Regions from separate parts of the Ectobacillus sp. OTK genome, predicted to be linked through region 1. Evidence: riboswitches for the same ligand, from Rfam matches in the RefSeq annotation. Region 1 holds a riboswitch; the other holds the start of a gene.
The links. Region 1 has a riboswitch for cobalamin ahead of metE (5-methyltetrahydropteroyltriglutamate--homocysteine S-methyltransferase). Riboswitches for the same ligand answer to the same signal wherever they lie in the genome.
Positions count from the first base shown of each region.

Region 1 (6,301 bases):
TATAATAGAAAGATTTCTAGTCCAAATTCTATAATTATTAGCAAGAAAGGATCCTGTAGTTAAAGTTCTCTTACCAGATATTGAACTACCCTACTTAGGAATAAGCTAGAACTTCCCCCAAAGGTTTTATCCCTTTCTTACAAGCAGCTTTTCTCTCGTTTGTTCTGCCGCTTCAACCATCACCTTAAGTGCTGCAATCGTCTCATCAATACCGCGTGTTTTTAAGCCGCAATCAGGATTGATCCAGAATAGCTTTGGATCAAGCACTTGAAGGGCACGATCAATATTTCTTGTCAACTCTTCAAGCTTTGGTACACGCGGGCTATGAATGTCGTATACACCAAGGCCGATACCTTTATCATACGTATTTTCTTCAAAGGAATGAATTAATTCACCATGACTTTTTGATGTTTCAATCGAAATGACATCAGCATCGAGCGCTTTGATAGCATCGATAATATTTTTAAAATCTGAATAACACATATGAGTGTGAATTTGTGTATCATTTTGGACAGACGCTGTTGCAAGTTTGAACGCATAAACTGCAGCATCAAGATAGCTTTCCCGTTTTTCATGCTTTAACGGCAGCCCCTCACGAAGCGCTGGCTCATCGACTTGAATCATACGGATTCCACTTTTCTCTAGTGTTTCAACTTCTTTTCGAAGCGCAAGCGCAATTTGATTTGCCACATCATAACGAGGAATATCATCGCGTACAAACGACCAGTTTAAAATAGTAATTGGACCTGTCAGCATTCCTTTTACAGGTTTGCTTGTTAACGATTGGGCATATACAGTTTCTGCGACTGTCATTGGTTCTATATATGCAACATCACCGTAAATAAGCGGCGGCTTTACACATCGTGAGCCATATGATTGCACCCAGCCAAATTTCGTAAATTGGAAGCCCGCTAGTTTTTCGCCGAAATATTCAACCATGTCTGTACGTTCAAATTCCCCATGTACAAATACATCCAGACCAAGTTCTTCTTGGATTTCGACCCACTTTTTAATTTCTGCTTTTATATAAGTTTCATATTCTGCATCAATTAACTCGGCTTTCCGCCATTTTAAACGCTGTTTTCTTACTTCTTGTGTTTGCGGGAAGCTTCCGATTGTTGTAGTTGGAAGAAGCGGTAATTGAAAAGCCTTTTCCTGCAGCTCTTGACGGACTGTAAATGGTGCTTGCCGCTCTGCTCTATACGTATGCAGGCTGCGAATCGCTTCCTGAACTTGTGTATTGTTTCGAACTGATGATTGATTTAATGCTTCTATAGCTTCTACACTTGCAGTAATTTCTGTCTGCACTGTTTCCTTTCCTTCTTGCAGTCCTTTTGTAAGTACAACAATTTCATGTAATTTTTCATCAGCAAATGATAATGCATCTTTTAGAGTCTCAGTGAGCGTTTCTTCGCTTTTCACTGTCACAGGCACATGCAGTAAGCTTGATGAAGGCTGCACAATTAGGCGATCTTTTGAAACTACCTCTGCAATCTCTGTAAGAATGGAAAACTTATCATCAAGATTTGCACGCCATATGTTACGCCCGTCAACTACTCCAGCAGCAAGCACCTTGTCTTCTGGGAACCCGTACTTTTTCAAAGCAGCAAGATTCTGGCCGGAATCATGTACAAAATCAAGTCCAATTCCTTGAACAGGAAGTGAGATGACATCTTTGTAATGTTCAATGCTCTCAAAATAGGTTTGCAAAATTACCTTTATGTTTGGTGCTGCTTCATGCAATGTTTGATAAATATCATTGCATAACGCAACCTCTTCTTTCGAAAGCGTTGTTGATAAAATCGGTTCATCGATTTGTACCCACTCTGCACCTTCTTGTTGTAATGTGCGCAGGATGTCAGCATAAAGCGGTACAAATTGATTAACAACTGTTTTAAATTCACTTTTTTGATAGCCTTTTGACAGCTTTACAAATGTTACAGGTCCTAAAATAACTGGCTTTCCATCAATATTAAGTTTTTGTTTAGCCTCTTTATAAAATTGAAGCGGACGGTTTTCAACAAGAGCAGGTACCGCTTCGCCCAGCTCTGGAACAATGTAGTGATAGTTTGTGTTAAACCATTTTGTCATTTCAGACGCAACCGCACCCTTAGTGCCCCGTGCTATATTAAAATACGTTTCAAGCGATACTGTACCTCCGCCATATTCAAAGCGTCTTGGCACTAAGCCGAACATAACAGCTGTATCAAGTACATGATCATACAAGCTAAAGTCTCCAACCGGGATCAGATCAATTCCTTGCTCCCTTTGCTTCTGAAGGTGCTGCAGGCGAATCTCTTCAATTTGCTTTAAAAATGCTTCTTTTTCTAGTTTCCCTGCCCAAAACTGTTCAAGTGCTTGTTTCCATTCGCGTTTTTCACCAATTCTTGGATAGCCTAAATTTGAGCTTTTTACTGTATTCATCGTATTTTTTACACTCCTCATATGTTTGTATTTTCATCCCCAACTAAAAAATCTCCCTTTTCTAAATAGAAAAGAGAGATTCATACGCATAGCTAACTAGAGTTGAGATATCCTGATTTTCTCAACACGTATTCCTCACTCCTCTCTATATCCTCGTAGAGTACAAGCGCACACAACAGGCAGGTCTCCTGACTTAGGCTCATCGCTTCTTATCCCTTCCCATTTCAACATGAAACAGTGGCTCATTGATAAGTCGCTCCCCATCACAGTGGCGGGACCGTGCCGGCATTTCACCGGTCTTCCCTTTTAAGCTGAGTAAATGATTTACACAGCACCTAATGCATTTTGTTATGTAGTTTTTAATAAGAAAGATGCTGGGTCTCGGCCCGCTTTTAGCTTATCCCTTCCTAAATATAAAAAGCCTCTCTATTCCAAATAGAGAGGCTTCATTATTTATGGAATCCCCTCTTATTTGTCAAAGCAATATGCTTTGCAGGAATTAGCACCTTTTCAACAAAGCTGTTGAATGGTTGCCGGGTTTCACAGGGCCAGTCCCTCCACCGCTCTCAATAAGAGTTTTTAGTATCTTATTAATATTTTGAATTTAATAGCCATGTTAACATAATAATCTCAGGGTGTCAAAAAGAATTTTCAAAAAATATGAATCTTGAGTGATTCCCGGTCCACTGTTTGCGATAGGCTATAATACAGAGCTACTGCTTGGGAAAGCATTATCCCCTCTATTTGGAGAAAAAACCATCCAGAAACATCCAGCCTATTTTCGTATAGAAAAACGACCTTGTCAATTGACAAAGTCGTTTTCCATAGTCTGAAGCAGAGCGCTTATTGCAGCTCTAAATGCTGACGAAGCTTTTGTGAAATCTGCTGACGTGTTTCATCTGATACATGGTAATACCAAATGCCGTCCGATGCTATTCCGCCTTTTCCTTCAATTTGAATTTCCTCTGTTTCATTGCGCGCCTCCGCATAATCCTTTTGAATACGGAACATATCGTCCTGCGTTAGGTTTGTTTTCACGTTGCGCTGAATTGCTCCTAGAATATCACCGAAGTTTGCAAGTGACTCAACATTTGCGCCCTTCTTAATCACGGCCTTAATGACCTGACGCTGTCTCATTTGACGACCAAAATCACCGCGCGGGTCCTCTTTTCTCATACGGGAATACGCAAGTGCCTCCGTCCCGTTTAGGTGAATCGGGCCTTCTGCGAAATGATGACCGCCATACGAAAAATCAAGATCATTCACAACATCGACACCGCCGACAGCATCTACAACGTCCTTAAATCCTGCCATGTTAACTTCAATATAATAATCAATTGGAACATTCAAAAAGTTCTCCACTGTGTTGACTGACATATCAATGCCGCCAAAAGCATACGCGTGGTTAATTTTATCGCTTATGCCCTTGCCGACAATCTCTGTGTACGTATCACGCGGAATACTCACCATTTTCATCGACTTCGTATTTGGATTCAACGTAATAAGCATCAAAGAATCTGAACGGCCTTGCTCCGTTTTGCGCTCATCCGCACCAATCATTAAAATAGAAATCGGCGTTTTCTTCTCCAAGTCTACTTTATCTGTACGCTTATCTGAGCTATCACGGTTTAAAGGCTGCTGCACAGCTTCCAGTGTATTTGAAACCTTCGAATATAACGTATATGCATAAATACCGGCTCCAATGACAAGAACGCCGATAATTCCGGCAATCCATAAAAGGACCTTTTTCTTCATTTAGCTCCCTCTCCCTGCTTTCGCCAAAAATTCCTATTATATTAGGTATTATGTCAAATTTCTTTATATTACAAAACACATGGTTATTATTATATAGCAATTGCAAGAAAATGAAAATAGGGATGGTATGGAAAGTGTGTGCTTGCTGACAAAACGATCTCCTCAGAAAACAAATGATCTCTCCCCAAAAGATGTACAAAATTTCATTATTTTCCCGATTTTCCAAGATAATTGTATCTCATTATAGCTATTAGCTAATGCATATCATTTCACGAGGAACCTTTGCTTTCTTCTCCTTCTTATTCATCCCACTAGCCTCTCAGCCTTATTCCAACAAACAAGGCGATATAAGTTATATCATCTTTGCGGCCTTGCCTAAGGTACCATCTTCAAATCAGACAGTAAACAAGCATTCATAATTCAACCAAAAAAGAGAAAAATAAAATGAGCAAATCGCAGCTAAATATAAAAAAGAAGCTAACCCTTCAAAGTTAGCTCCTTTTCAGCATCTACTGGATTTCAAAGGCAAGAGACGAATGAATTTGCTTTCCTTTTGCTGTGGAGGAAAACTCAACCGTATAGGAGCCTTTTGGCAGCCCTTCCGTTACTTTGTCGTACTCTTCCTCATAAACCAACTCTTGTGCCTGCTTTAGCGTAACAGTTTTTAGCCTTTCTGCAGCAACTATATTTTTTGATCGCTGCTTTACTACTTCACCGCTCTGATTGATAACCTTATAATCGTATTCCAGCGAGGAGGAAAATTCCAGCTTTTCAGGACGGTCATTTTGATTTTTTAATGTGAAACGAAATATTTTTCCTTGCTCATCCTCCACCAATTCCAAGGTAGATTCAATCCCGAAATAAGCAATGCCTCGATTTTTTGGTTGATGAGTCGCTTCCTTCTCACTCGTTTTCGTCGGTCCGCAGCCGCAAAGCACAATCGCTGCAAGTATTAGGATTCCTGCTACCTTTTTCATCGGTTTCCCTCCTTAAAAAAACGGAATCGCCCGCTCTTGCGTTTGTGAAAAAAGAGATAGGCCCAAATTCCGCCTATCTCTTTTTTATGAAGCATGTGATTCGCTTATGCCGAATACAGCTTTTTACTTTTTGATAATCATAGTTACCGACGCCGCGGCACTCTGATGCCTAGCAGCATTCGCCTCTGCTTTTTCTGCTACAACGTATCCTTATTAGAAACAGGATTTATTCGAGGTGCACCGAGCGGCTATTTACGGTTGGAAAGGTACTTGACAGCCTGGTATGCATCCAAACGTCCCCAGCCATATGCAGAGTCATAGCCGCTGTCGCCTAAATCAACGCTTGTTTTCTGCAATACTTTAAGCACTTCATTAGACTTAATAGACGGCTTGATTGAATAAAGCAGACCTACAACCGCTGACACATGCGGAGCCGCCATGGAAGTTCCGCTCTGATAATAAATCTCGCCATTAGCATAGAAGCTTGGGATTCGATCTCCTGGGGCAACTAAATCAAGGCCTTCACCAGTATTCGAAAAGTCAGCTAATTCATCGAGGTTATTTGTAGCTCCTACGGAAATTGCAAATTCTGAGCTAGCCGGATAGCTTAATGTACCTTCCCCATCGTTACCTGATGATGCAACAATCGTAGCTCCCTTACTGGATGCATATTTAAGCGCATCCTCCATAACAGGGCTAGGCTCTGGACCGCCGAGGCTTAGGTTAATAACCTTTGCTCCTTTATCAGCTGCATAGCGAATACCTAAAGCAATGTCTTCAACATAACCTGAGCCTTCTGCATTCAAAACCTTAACTGGTAAGATCTTCGTATGCTGGTTGATTCCTGCCATCGAGTAATTGTTTCCTGAAGCAGCGCCAATAATACCAGCAACATGTGTACCATGATCACCATCATCAAAGGCGTCCGCATCCTTATTTACAAAATCATAATCAATGTTTGTAAGAGCTTTTCCTGCAAAATCGCTAAGCTCATAATTTAGTCCCGTATCAACAACTGCAATCGTAGTATCAGGGAGTTTCTTTCCGGATAGGAATTTCTCCATTGGAACGAATTTAATATCCGCGCCTGCCTTCCCGGCATTTCCATTTTCTCCAGTTGTTTGGCCTGTATTTTCCAGTGACCA
Region 1 covers NZ_AP048547.1:5,127,871-5,134,171, forward strand. Annotated here, with positions in the region: gene metE (5-methyltetrahydropteroyltriglutamate--homocysteine S-methyltransferase) at 127-2,424, opposite strand; cobalamin riboswitch at 2,586-2,778, opposite strand; SAM riboswitch class I at 2,890-3,000, opposite strand; gene tagU (polyisoprenyl-teichoic acid--peptidoglycan teichoic acid transferase TagU) at 3,268-4,179, opposite strand; gene AC6HZ4_RS25460 (BsuPI-related putative proteinase inhibitor) at 4,689-5,156, opposite strand; gene AC6HZ4_RS25465 (S8 family peptidase) at 5,405-6,301, opposite strand, start outside.

Region 2 (6,301 bases), 2.5 Mb from region 1:
GAGGGCCTGTTCAGCTATTTCTCTTGATGAGATAGCTTGCGTTGTTTGTTCCTGCCTTGCCGCAATCGTTTGTTCCAACGCCCACGGCTCCGCTTCCTTTTGTAAACGCTGATGCGGCTTTAAAGGCTGCTCTGTTTTTCCTAATGTATATTTCCGTTGATATCCGCGCGGTGTAATCATCAAACCTTCGTATAAAAACGTTGAAGAGTTTCCAATCACAACAGTTGTAAGCATCCCGATATCATGCTCCAGCATTTCCTTTAAATTTGTAATCGTAACCTCCTGACGATCACGATAGGCACTTTTTACTAATCCAACCGGAGTCTCCGGGGAACGATGCTGAAGTAAAATTCTTTGCGCTTCTACAATTTGTCTCGTTCTTCTTCCGCTTTTCGGATTATAGAGCGCAATCACAAAGTCTGCTGCAGCTGCAGCCTCAATTCGTTTTTCAATGATGCTCCATGGCGTTAAATGATCACTCAAGCTAATGGTACACGCATCATGCATTACAGGAGCTCCTAATAAGGAAGCGCAAGAATTGATAGCCGAAATCCCCGGCACCACTTCAACCTCGACACCTGTTTCTCTCTTCCACCCCTTTTCAATCAACACCTCATATACAAGGCCTGCCATTCCGTATACACCTGCATCACCGCTTGAGATAACGGCAACCTTTTTGCCCTGCTCAGCCAGCTTCACCGCTTCTTGTGCCCGGCTTACCTCCTCCGTCATACCAGTGCTGACAATTTGCTGCCCTGTTAATAATCCCTTAATCAGGTCTACGTATGTTTTGTAGCCAATAATAACATCACTTTCCTGTAATGCTTCTCTTGCCCGTTCTGTAATATGTTCAAAGCTTCCCGGACCAAAGCCAATTACAAGCAATTTTCCTTTCATCTTAAGCGCCTCCCTTCCAGCATTCTAGCAACATAAAAACCCCTAGCCCTAGACTATACATCCCTGTAATTGAGCCAAGTGCAAGAAAAAGAATTCTTCGAAGTCTAGCCTTCATAAACCCCCAAGACAGACAAAATGTGATACATATGGTGGAAACAAGCAGTCCAATCACAAAAAGAATGAGTTGCATCGTGGCAGCTAATGTGCTGTTCAGATCAACCGCATGTGAAATGAGAGCAATTTGCGTAGGGCTCTCTACTCCAATTCCATGAATAATCCCTATTAAGAAAGCACTCGCAATCCCAAAGGAAACAGGATGTACTCTCTTTTGTTGTTTGTCCCTTCCAAAAAGACTTGCTATATACTCATATACAATTTGTATGCGGCTTTTATGCTCATACTCTTTTTTTTGCCGGAAAATCGAATGCAAGATTACGATCCCTAAAATAAGAAGTGTTATCCCTACTCCCGCTTCCATCCACTGGCGGACAGCAGATGAGAAAGTTAAGCCGATAAAAATAGATAGTAATCCAATAACAAACACAATAAAACCATGTCCGAAAGCATACATAATTCCAAGAGAAAGTCGTCTTCTCTTTTCAGTTTCGCTGCCTACCATATCCGCAATTGCAGCCACATGATCTCCGTCCATTCCATGCCGAATTCCTATAAAAATCGCTAGCATAGCAAAAGTAATTGCTTCCATTTAGAACTTCTCCTTTACGGGCTTTGATACCCCAACAATACAATCTGTTTGCTCTGGTGCGACAAAACCAGCATCGCTATATTCGTATATGACCGCATCCTCTATAACCTGTCCTCCAGCTAAATGCTGCCGCACAATCTCCGTACCGAACTCCGGCGTAACAGCCTTATACCAGGTTCCTTCTGGATACACAATCATCACACAAGCATCCTTGCATCGTCCGTTACAGCGCGTTCTCGTTGTATGTACAACAGAATCTAAATCTAAATAGGCAATCTCATCGCGAACCGCCTTTGTAACCTCCTCTCCTCCCTTTCTCATACAACTGCTCCCGTTACAAATTAGTACATGATGCTTTGTTCCTCGTAGGTTCCAAGTTGTCATCCTAATCCCTCCTATTATCCTAATAAAATAAAATGCACCTCTATCGAATAGAGGTGCAGAATATACGCATAACAAAAATGCCGCGATATTGCACTTCCCCTATAAGCCCGTAGGTTTCGTGAAACAAATGAATATAGGTAGGTCTCCTGACTTCGGATCTTTGCTTTCTTGCGTCTTCCCGATCAGACTCAGTGACATATGTGCAAGAAAACTCCCCTATACAGTGGCGGGTACCGTGACGGATTTTAACCGTTCTTCCCTTTTAAGCACAACACGCGCTGTGCACCCAATTCAAATCATATGCAATTTTCTTCTTTCCAAAAATACAATTTAAGGAAAATGATCCTTAACGATAAGGAACAGAAATTAATCAAAATGCAAAAAATCCGCTCAGTGGAATTTGAGCGGATGAAATAGACATAAAAGGGCAAATAGATATGAATCCCTTTGTCATCATCGCTTCCCATTCTCCATCCCCGAAGAAATTGAAACTTTATAAGATTAAGACAGGTCTCCTGGCTTGTGTATCATTCTACTTTGAGCCCTTCCCATATAAGCTGCCTCTTACAAAAGCATTCTTATACAGTGGTCTGCTCATTTCGTTCACACTTACAGTTGCGGGGACAGCTCCGGATTCTCACCGAATTCCCTTTTAAGCTTTATAGCATCTTATCCTACTGATTGATAACATAATATGTAATTTTCTAACAATTAGAACCCTGAATATTTCTTATCATATGATAGATGAAATATATCAAGTTTTCAACAAATAATTAAAAAAATTTTCAAAATTACAGACTCTCAATCACTTCCCATCTAATATTTCTAAGAAATGTGCAAGAATTCTAGCAGTCAATCCCCAAATCACCCGATCCTCGTAATAATAAAAATACTCATCCAGGCCTCGCACCTGCCAGTTATAATTTTTACCTCCGACAATTGCATCAAAAGGAAACCCCTCTTCAGGCTCTATTTTAAAATAAAGCTTATAGATTTCGGGCTGCATATTCCGCAAATGGTGTAAAGGAACTGTAAAAACCTCTTCAACCTCTGAAGGATTAGGCTGTAGCTGTTCCGTATTCTCAAGGAATCCTACATATGGATAAATGATTGTCCCAAAAGGAGAAACCATATAATCTAAAGGGAATAAATTAGTGATACATTCCAAATTTATTCCAAGCTCCTCTGACGTTTCGCGTATTGCCGTATATTCCGCATCCCGATCAGTTCGATCCATTTTTCCTCCTGGAAAACAAATTTCCCCAGGCTGCCTTCGTAATTGGAGAGACCGAACCTCAAATAGAACGTGAATTTCATTTCCTTTCTTAATGAGCGGCAAGAGAACCGCAAACTTTGAAAAATCTTCATTCCCTAAGACATCTGGAACACGATTTTGCAGCTTTTTTACTACTCTTTCTACTTCCATCATCTCACCCCGTATTCTGTTTGATCTCTCTGTGTTATGATTCTCTCTCCCTCTCTTCACTTCCTTGATAAAAGAAAGAATAGACTAAAAACCTAAATAAAATAAAAAGCCAAGCTGTAATGAAGACATAGCTTAGCTTTTTTATTAAATATTAATCAGGTAACGTATATAGCAGGCGCTCGCCGCTTTTCATCTTCATTCCGCATAACGGACAATCAGGATTGTCACCAAATGAAAAATTTTTTCTCATCCACCCTATACAATCGTCTGATTCACATTCCCACACTGCAACAGGTACTTGCTCCCGCTCCTGTTGAAAAACCTCTTTCTTTTTACCCCAATTCATAGTTTGCTGCCTCCTTTAAAAGATGAAATAGACTATTGCTTAGTCCTGCGGGAAGCAGGGACAAAAAAGGCTGCTAACGTTACCTGTTAACAGCCTTTTTAGATGTCAATTATAGCTTTACAACATTTTTCGCTTGAGGTCCACGATCGCCTTGTTCGATTTCGAAGCTTACTTCTTGACCCTCTTCAAGCGTTTTAAAGCCTTCGCCTTGAATAGCAGAGAAATGCACAAATACATCGTTTCCGTCCGGGACTTCAATAAATCCGAAACCCTTCTCGCTATTAAACCATTTTACTTTACCTGTTGCTTGCATTATATTGTTCCTCCTTGACAGATAAATATAATATGCTGTTCTTATTTTTCCCATAAAAAAATAAAGAATTCACACATTATAAAACATCATAGGTAATTCATATCATCCTCTGACGCTTGATAATATGTGAATTGGGGTGGGATCACTTATACGCATGCATTTACATTATATACCAAATCAAACGCATACGCAATACAAACTAACACACGCCTTACATAGTAAGAAAGCCCTTTCGCAGCATGTGAAAGGGCTTTCTTACAGTAATAATGATACTAGAAAAACACAGAAGCAATCATTCAAATTACTCCATACGCAAAATAAAATGGAGCCTAGCGGGATCGAACCGCTGACCTCCTGCGTGCAAAGCAGGCGCTCTCCCAGCTGAGCTAAGGCCCCTTGATATAAAAAATGTTTAAAACCTAACTCTTTAGTCCAAGACAAAGAAATTTCATCATTTAAGCTTGTATGGAAAAAAGCGGAAGACGGGATTCGAACCCGCGACCCCAACCTTGGCAAGGTTGTATTCTACCACTGAACTACTTCCGCATATTAGATGCGGTCGGCGAGACTCGAACTCGCACGGGCTATGCCCGCCACCCCCTCAAGATGGTGCGTCTACCTATTCCGCCACGACCGCATATCGTACCTTCTAAACAACTTACTATTCCATATTCTAATCGAAGGTTTCATTCTCGACACTTATATATTCTATCTAAAATATCATTAAACGTCAATATAGCTTTGTTAAAAATGTTTTTATATTTTTCAGGTAAAACGAAGAGTAAATCTCCTCGTTTTACCTCATATTCATATGATGATTGGACTGGTCATTTTGTTCGTTCTTTAATTTCTCCTGTTCACCCTTTTGCAGTTGATCATCATTTTGTCTTGTAGAACGAACATTCTTGTTTTCAAATGTATCGTTTGGAACCTGCGGCATCACGCGCCCAACAATCGCTGCCAACTCCTCCATTACTCCTGTTGGTTTTCCTCTTTTAAGCTGTCTTCCCATTTCTCTCAATCGTTCATATGTATCAGGATCTGCTACAACAACTGCATTTACTCCATTCGGATCATGCTTCAAGCTTTCCGCTACTGAATACTTAATCGTTTCTACCCTTGAACGATCTAAATTTGCATCTACATCAATACCTACAACTGCATACGGACCGATAACAACAGCTGTTGCATCCTTAACGCTCGGGATACTTTCAGCTAAGCCTGTTAAATGCTCAGCTGCCTTTTCACTTGAGCGATATTTCCCGTTATGTGTTGCCGTATTTTGTACAGAAACTTGAGTTCTTTCCTTGTAATCACTAGCATGGTGATCAGCTTTTGCACAGCTTGTCAAAAAGAAAAGAAACACAAATAGATAGACAATGCTTCTCATGCTCTTCATCTCCTTCTCACTCATACACTGGCTCCACATTTTGCAATTTCTTTACCTTTTCCTCTGTGCCGCTTTGTGCATTGATAAAGATTTGATACGTGTCTTTGCCATATACACCTAAAAATTCGTAGCATAGCACTTCTTTCTTAGCATCGCTCACAATGATCGCCTGCCGTTCCTCCATCACCTTTACATTTTTGCTAATGTGCTTTCTTGCCTCTTCTACAGATATAGCAGGTTTTGGAATACTGCGTTTCTTATATGATGATAAATAGTCTTTTGCTGAAAAACCAACAACTCCGCCATTATCAAGAGCAACCTTCATTTGAATGGACTCTGGATAAATTCTGACTCCGTTTACATTTGTAACATATGTAAACATACCGATCGAGTCATACTGCGCGCTGTCATATAGCTCCATGTTCTCAAATTTATGTTCCTTTAAAAATCGAAGACCTTTTGCTGCAGCATCATTTAGGCTTATTTTTTGCTCTCGAATCTCCCGATTGTTCATAATCCAAATTGGATATCCCCCTTTTTTGGTAATATCCATATATATCACGCTATTTGTCTCTGGCTGCTGAATGGAGACGCTGTAGAAACGATTATTCGCCCCTTTCCCGCTTTGCTCGACAGAAATTTGTTCCGTTCCCTTAAGCCCAAGAAAGCTCCTGGCAATTTTCTTTGCCTCCTCCTTCGAAATCGCTCCGCCCTCTAAACGAAAAAATCCTTTTTTCTCGTTTTCCATACTTGTAGCCGTTGGACTGAAGTCTGTTTCGGCGTAAGACTCTACATTTTTTTCTACCGTTTTCAAACCATCAATAATGGTGTTGTCTAGA
Region 2 covers NZ_AP048547.1:2,608,455-2,614,755, reverse strand. Annotated here, with positions in the region: gene cobJ (precorrin-3B C(17)-methyltransferase) at 1-897, opposite strand, end outside; gene AC6HZ4_RS12920 (HoxN/HupN/NixA family nickel/cobalt transporter) at 899-1,603, opposite strand; gene AC6HZ4_RS12915 ((2Fe-2S) ferredoxin domain-containing protein) at 1,604-1,987, opposite strand; cobalamin riboswitch at 2,107-2,292, opposite strand; cobalamin riboswitch at 2,476-2,674, opposite strand; gene AC6HZ4_RS12910 (NUDIX hydrolase) at 2,793-3,413, opposite strand; gene AC6HZ4_RS12905 (cold-inducible protein YdjO-related protein) at 3,565-3,759, opposite strand; gene AC6HZ4_RS12900 (cold-shock protein) at 3,869-4,072, opposite strand; tRNA gene AC6HZ4_RS12895 (tRNA-Ala) at 4,396-4,468, opposite strand; tRNA gene AC6HZ4_RS12890 (tRNA-Gly) at 4,547-4,618, opposite strand; tRNA gene AC6HZ4_RS12885 (tRNA-Leu) at 4,627-4,709, opposite strand; gene AC6HZ4_RS12880 (YhcN/YlaJ family sporulation lipoprotein) at 4,869-5,462, opposite strand; gene ypeB (germination protein YpeB) at 5,479-6,301, opposite strand, start outside.
Region 2: it holds a riboswitch for cobalamin, as region 1 does, so the genes downstream of both, AC6HZ4_RS12915 ((2Fe-2S) ferredoxin domain-containing protein) here and metE (5-methyltetrahydropteroyltriglutamate--homocysteine S-methyltransferase) in region 1, are expected to answer to the same signal.